DNA from 2 places in the Mesorhizobium sp. WSM3873 genome. Region 1 is predicted to be linked to the other one. Evidence: riboswitches for the same ligand, from Rfam matches in the RefSeq annotation. Region 1 holds a riboswitch; the other holds the start of a gene.

Region 1 (3,403 bases):
CCTTGATCAGCAGCGAGAAGCGCACGCGCCAATGGCCGAAATTGGGGAAGGAGACGATCGCGCGGTTGCCGATCCGAAGCAGCTCGTCGAGCACAAGTTTCGGGTTGCGGGTCGCCTGCAGCGTTTGCGACAGGACGACGAAATCAAAACCTTTGTCGGGGTAGAATTCGAGGTCCTTGTCGGCATCGCCCTGGACGACGGAAAGGCCGCGCGCCACGCATTCGTTGACGCCGCGCTGTGACAGCTCCAGGCCGCGGCCATCAACCTGCTTGGTCGCCTGCAGAACCTCCAGAAGCACGCCATCGCCGGAGCCGACATCGAGCACGCGCGAATGCGGCGGGATGAGATCGGTGACGACTTCGAGGTCGACGCGCTGGGCGCGATTGACGCTCATGGGCACACCTCCGGCCTTTGAGCATTTGCGGCCAATGGGAATCTCGGCGCCTCAGAAGTGCGGCCAAGACACAGAGATCGCGCGCCGCTCATAGGCTGAGCCCCCTTGCGCGCGCCGCCGAGGCTATGAAGCCGTTGATGGCCGCGAACAATTCCGGTTCGTCGAGCAGGAAAGCGTCGTGGCCGCGGTCGGTCTCGATCTCGACGAAGGAGACGGACGCGCCGGCGGCGTTCAACGCATGCACGATCGAGCGGCTTTCCTCGGTCGGAAACAGCCAGTCGCTTGTGAACGATACCAGGCAGAAGCGTGTCTTGGTGCCGGCGAAGGCATCGGCCAGCCGTCCGCCGTGGTCGGCGGCGAGGTCGAAATAGTCCATAGCGCGGGTCAGATAGAGATAGGAGTTGGCATCGAAGCGGTCGACGAAGGTCATGCCCTGATGGCGCAGATAGCTTTCGATCTGGAAATCGGCGTCGAAGCCGAAGGTCAGCGCCTCGCGATCCTGCAGGTTGCGGCCGAACTTGCGGTGCAGCGCTGCTTCCGAGAGGTAAGTGATGTGCGCGGCCATGCGCGCCACGGCGAGCCCCTTTTCCGGCCGCCTGCCGAAATCGAGATATTTGCCGCCGTGCCAGTCCGGATCGGCCATGACGGCCTGCCGCCCGACTTCGTGGAAGGCGATGTTCTGCGACGAATGGCGGGCGCCGGTGGCGATCGGCAACGCGGAGAAGACGCGTCCCGGGTAGCTTGCGGCCCATTGCAGCACCTGCATGCCGCCCATCGAGCCGCCGAGCACGCAGAACAGCTTCTCGATGCCGAAATGATCGACCAGCATCAGCTGCGCCCGCACCATGTCGCGGATGGTGATGATCGGCAGGTCGAGCCCATAGGGCCTGCCTGTCGCCGGATCGGTCGAGGCCGGGCCGGTGGAGCCGAGGCAGCCGCCGATGACGTTGGCGCAAATGACAAAAAAGCGGCTGGTGTCGATGATCCTGCCGGGGCCGATCAGCACCTCCCACCAGCCCGGCTTGCCGGTCACGGGATTGGTGCTGGCGACATGCTGGTCGCCGGTCAGCGCGTGGCAGACGAGGATGGCGTTGGAGCGGGCGTCGTTGAGGGCGCCGTAGGTCTGGTAAGCGACCTGGAACGGCGACAGCACGGTGCCCGCATCGAGTTTTAACGGCTTGTCGGGACCGAACTGCAACACCGGGCTCGACGGTTGGTCGGCCTCGTGGTTGGTCCTTGGAGCGCGCTGAGCGGCCATTGCATTCCCCATCCAGTCGCATCGATCTCGCGATACGGCGTCCGGCCGGCAACGGACAACAAAAAACCGGCCTGCCTTCGCAAAGCCGGTTACAGGTTGCAAACGGCCCTTTAGCGAATTGTTTAACGTGGCTGCAAGCCGACCGGCCAAATCACCACGGGAGATCCGGCTGTTCTTCTAGGGCCAGCGCGGCGCTTCGTCAACGGTCTGCCTACGCGCGAGCGCGCCGGCCCTCGACATTCGGGGCCACGGCCTGTATTTCCGCTGCGGCCTCGAACCAGGGCCTCTCGACGGATTTGTGACATGAAGCAGGATCAGCCACGTCCGACGCCCCGCGCGGGCATCATGGACATCGAGGCCTATGTGCCGGGAAAAAGTACCGCGCCGGCCGGCGTGACGAAGGTCTACAAGCTGTCGTCCAATGAGAATCCGCTCGGGCCCTCGCCGAAGGCGATCGAGGCCGCCCGGGAGGTGGCTGCCAAATTGGACGTTTATCCCGACGGCTCCGCCCGCCGGCTGCGCGAGGCGATCGCCGATGTGCACGGCCTCAATCCGGCAAACATCGTCTGCTCCAATGGCTCCGACGAGATCCTGGGGCTGCTGGCGCAGACCTATCTCGCGCCGGGAGACGAGGCCGTGTTCACCGAACACGCCTTCATGGTTTACAAGATCTATATCCAAGCCGCCGGCGCCAAGCCGGTGGCGGTCAAGGAGACGGACGAGCGCGCCGACATCGACGCAATCCTCGCCGCGGTGACGCCGGCGACGCGGATCGTGTTCCTCGCCAACCCCAACAATCCGACCGGCACTTATGTGCCGTTCCAGGAGGTGCGCCGGCTGCATGCCGGACTGCCCAAGAGCGTGCTCCTGGTGCTCGACGCGGCCTATGCCGAATATGTGCGGCGCAACGACTATGAAGCCGGCATCGAGCTGGCCGGGAGCTCGGAGAACGTGGTCATGACCCGCACCTTCTCCAAGCTCGGCCTCGGCGGCGCACGCATCGGCTGGATGTACGGACCGGCGCATATCGTCGATGCCATCAACCGGGTGCGCGGGCCCTTCAACGTCAATGCGACCGCGATCGAGGCCGGTATCGCGGCCATCCGCGACCGCGCCCATATTGAACGCAGCGTGGCGCATAACGAGAAGTGGCTTGCCTGGGTCAGCGAGGAACTGACCGGGCTCGGGCTGCGCGTGACGCCCAGCGTCGGCAATTTCGTGCTGATCCACTTCCCCGACAACAAAAAGCATTCGGCAGCGGCCGCGGACGACTATCTCAGCGCGCGTGGCTACATCCTGCGGCGCGTCACCGGCTACGGCTTTCCCAACGCGCTGCGCATGAGCATCGGCATCGAGGAGGCCAATCGCGGCGTCGTCGAGGCGCTCAAGACATTTCTGAAAAGCTGAAGCACCATGACAGCACCGATGTTCGGAAGAATAGCGCTGGTCGGCATCGGCCTGATCGGTTCGTCGCTCGCCCGCGTCATCCGCCGCGAAGGCCTGGCGCGCCACATCGCTATCGCGACGCGCAGCCAATCGACGCTCAAGCGCGCCGAGGAACTGGGTCTCGGCGATTCCTACACGACCGAGGCCGAAGACGCAGTGCGCGACGCGGATCTCGTCATCGTCTCGGTTCCGGTCGGCTCGTCCGGCGAGGTCGCGGCCGAAATCGCGCCGGCGCTGAAGAAAGGCGCGATCCTTACCGATGTCGGCTCAACCAAAGCTTCGGTGATCGCGCAAATGCAGCCGCA
Region 2 (3,403 bases), on a different contig from region 1:
GACGCCGAGCGCCAGCATGGCGGCGGCCGCAGCCGACAGGATCCATCTGGATATCTGCATTTTCATCCCCTTGGCTTCAGTTGCTACATGGTCGGACGCAGCCAAGCACGGCGCGCCAGGCCGGGCAAGCACAGCCTGGTTGGGCGATCAGCGCGCGGCGCGGAAATGCTTGGAGAGCTTCAGCCCCTGCGCCTGATAGTTGGAGCCCAACTCGCTGCCATAAAGCGCCTGCGGCCGCTTCAGCATATGCTCGTAGACGAGGCGACCGACGATCTGGCCGTGGTCGAGGATGAACGGCACCTCGTGGCTGCGCACTTCAAGCACCGCGCGACTGCCGCTGCCGCCGGCGGCGGAATGGCCGAAGCCCGGGTCGAAAAAGCCGGCATAGTGGACACGGAACTCGCCGACCAGCGGATCGAAAGGCGTCATCTCGGCGGCATAGAGCGGCGGCACGTGCACGGCTTCGCGAGAGACCAGGATGTAGAACTCGTCCGGGTCGAGCACGAGCTCGCCGGCCCCGCTCTTGTAGAGCGGTTCCCAGAAGTCGACCACATCCTGAGCGGCGCGCTTGTCGACGTCGACGAGGCCGGTGTGGTGCTTGCCGCGATAGCCGACCAGGCCGTCCTTGTCGCCGTCGAGATCGATAGAGAGCGCAATGCCGCCGCCGGAGATGTTGGGCGGCTCGGTCGCAACCAGCATCTCGGCGTGATGGAGGTCACGCAACTCATTCTCCGACAGCACCGCGTTGCCGGTGCGGAAGCGGATCTGCGACAGGCGCGAGCCGGCGCGCACGACGATCGGGAAGGTGCGCGGGCTGACCTCAAGATAGAGCGGGCCATGATAGCCGGCGGCGATCTTATCGAACTCATGGCCGCGGTCGGTCATGACACGCGTGAAAATGTCGAGTCGTCCGGTCGAGCTCTTCGGGTTGGCCGAAGCCGAGACTTCCGCCGGCAGCGCCAGGCCTTCCTGCAGCGGCACGATGTAGACGCAGCCCGTCTCCAGCACCGCGCCCTCGGCGAGATTGATCTCATGCAGCTTCAGCCGGTCCAGCTTGTCGGCCACCAGATGATCGGGACCGGGCAGAAAGGAGGCGCGCACGCGAAAGGCCTTGTCGCCCAGTCTGAGATCGAGGCTGGCCGGCTGGATCTGGTTGGTGTCGAGCGCGCGCGGCGACTTCAGCGCGCCCGACTGGAAGAGCGCCGCGATGTCCTGATCGGGAAGAATGCCTGTCTGCCGCAATGTCTGGCTCCGGGCGAAGTCATTGTCGTCGCAGTTTCCTGTCGCAAAACCGCGGGACACTTTTGCGGAAGCTGCCTGGTACAAACCTCTTAATCAAGCCGGCAATTGACGCAAGCGCGGTGCGGGTCTAAAGGGTCGTTATCCCGTGGTGATTTGGCCGGTCGGCTTGCAGCCACGTTAAACAAGTCGCTAAAGGACCGTCGGGCCGCAAGGCCGTATGGACCGGTTGCGACGTCGCGGCCGGTTTTTTTGTGTTTGGAAGCAGGGCGATGACCAAGACGCGTAACTGGAAACCTCAGACGGCACTCGTGCATGGCGGGACGCTGCGTTCCGGCTTCGGCGAGACCGCCGAAGCGATGTATCTCACCCAGGGCTATGTCTACGAGACGGCCCAGGCAGCGGAAGCCCGCTTCAAGGGGGAGGAACCCGGCTTCATCTATTCGCGCTACGCCAACCCGACCGTCGATATGTTCGAGAAGCGCATGTGCGCGCTGGAAGGCGCCGAAGACGCACGCGCCACCGCTTCCGGCATGGCCGCCGTGTCCGCCGCTCTGCTCTGCAGCGTCAAGGCCGGCGATCACATCGTTGCGGCGCGAGCGCTGTTCGGCTCCTGCCGCTGGGTGGTCGAGACGCTGGCGCCGCGCTATGGCATCGAGGCGACGCTGATCGACGGCACCGACATTGCCAATTGGGAAAAAGCGGTCAGGCCGAATACCAAGCTGTTCTTCCTGGAAAGCCCGACCAACCCGACGCTGGAAGTGGTCGATATCGCCGCTGTCGCCGCTTTAGCCAATTCGATCGGCGCGCGCGTGATCGTCGACAACGTCTTTGCCACGCCGCTGCAGCAGAAGCCGCTGCAGCTCGGCGCCCATATCGTGGTCTACTCGGCGACCAAGCATATCGACGGCCAAGGCCGCTGCCTCGGCGGTGTCATCCTGTCGGACAAAAAGTGGATCGACGAGAACCTGCACGACTATTTCCGGCACACCGGCCCGAGCCTGTCGCCATTCAACGCATGGACGCTGCTGAAAGGCCTCGAAACGCTGCCGCTGCGCGTGCGCCAGCAGACCGAAAGCGCCGGCAAGATCGCGGACTTCCTGGCCGGCCGGCCGGAGATCGCCCGCGTCATCTATCCGGGCCGGGCCGACCATCCCCAGGCGGATATCGTCAGGAAGCAGATGTCGGGCGGCTCGACGCTGATCTGCCTTGACGTCAAGGGCGGCAAGCAGGCGGCCTTCGCCTTGCAGAACGCGCTCGACATCGTGCTGATCTCGAACAACCTCGGCGACGCAAAGAGCCTGATCACGCATCCGGCGACGACGACGCACAAAAACCTCAGCGACGGGGCGCGCGCCGAGCTCGGCATCGGACCAGGCACGCTCAGGCTCTCCGTCGGGCTGGAGGATACCGACGACCTGCTCGCCGACATCGAACAGGCGCTCAAGGCGGCGAAGGAATGAACCGCCACGGCGGCAAAGAGCGCGCTTGAGCCGCAGCCGGCTCAAGCAATCTCTTCGAGTTCAGTCATCCCGCTGTTGCGGATGGTCATTGCGTTGCCACGCCATTCGACGGCTCCGCCAAGCCAGCCGCGCGCCCAGATGGCGGGAAGCATCGCGTCGCGCACGATCATCGCGGTGACGCTGCGCGGCGACAGATACCAGTCCTTTGACCAGGCGAGCATGCATTCGGGCACATAGGCGATCGCCAGCACGCAGAGCGCGGTCGTGGGCAGGCTGACACCGGCGCTTGCCGCCGCAATCAGCGCCATAAGCAGCGGCGCCACCACACCGGTCAGGATTTCGGGCGCGAAGAACAATGGGAAGGTGACGCGGCGCAGCCGCGCCCAGCGCGCCTGGCGCGACCAGATTTCGGCGAGCGTGCGCTGGCCGAGCGGTTGCTCGAAGGGCGCGGCTACGAGATTGACCCGAAGGCCAAGGCTGTTGACCAGCTTGGTCGCCGCCGCGTCCTCGGCGATCTCGGCGGCCAAAGCCTGGATGCCGCCATTTGCATCCAGCATCGGCTTGTTCCACAGCATGCTCTTGCCCTGGGCGAAGCCAAGGCCGAGCGCTTCGCCGGCATATTGCCAGCGCGCCTGCAGCGTGTTGAGGAAGGCGCATTCGACCTCGGCCCAGAAACCGTCCGGCCGCGAGCCGATCGGCGT

The links. A riboswitch is a leader RNA that binds a small molecule or an ion and turns the genes downstream of it on or off. The one in region 1 is predicted to bind S-adenosylmethionine.
Region 2: another riboswitch for S-adenosylmethionine. It lies ahead of A9K71_RS14860 (O-succinylhomoserine sulfhydrylase); the one in region 1 lies ahead of A9K71_RS03400 (homoserine O-acetyltransferase).

Annotation. Positions count from the first base shown of each region.
Region 1 covers NZ_LYTM01000003.1:155,567-158,969, reverse strand. The annotation lists gene metW (methionine biosynthesis protein MetW) at 1-394, opposite strand, end outside; gene A9K71_RS03400 (homoserine O-acetyltransferase) at 483-1,652, opposite strand; SAM riboswitch at 1,743-1,820, opposite strand; gene hisC (histidinol-phosphate transaminase) at 1,956-3,059, shown strand; gene A9K71_RS03390 (prephenate/arogenate dehydrogenase family protein) at 3,066-3,403, shown strand, end outside.
Region 2 covers NZ_LYTM01000019.1:34,309-37,711, reverse strand. The annotation lists gene A9K71_RS14870 (ABC transporter substrate-binding protein) at 1-60, opposite strand, end outside; gene A9K71_RS14865 (2'-deoxycytidine 5'-triphosphate deaminase) at 148-1,242, opposite strand; SAM riboswitch at 1,378-1,455, shown strand; gene A9K71_RS14860 (O-succinylhomoserine sulfhydrylase) at 1,512-2,702, shown strand; gene A9K71_RS14855 (ceramide glucosyltransferase) at 2,744-3,403, opposite strand, start outside.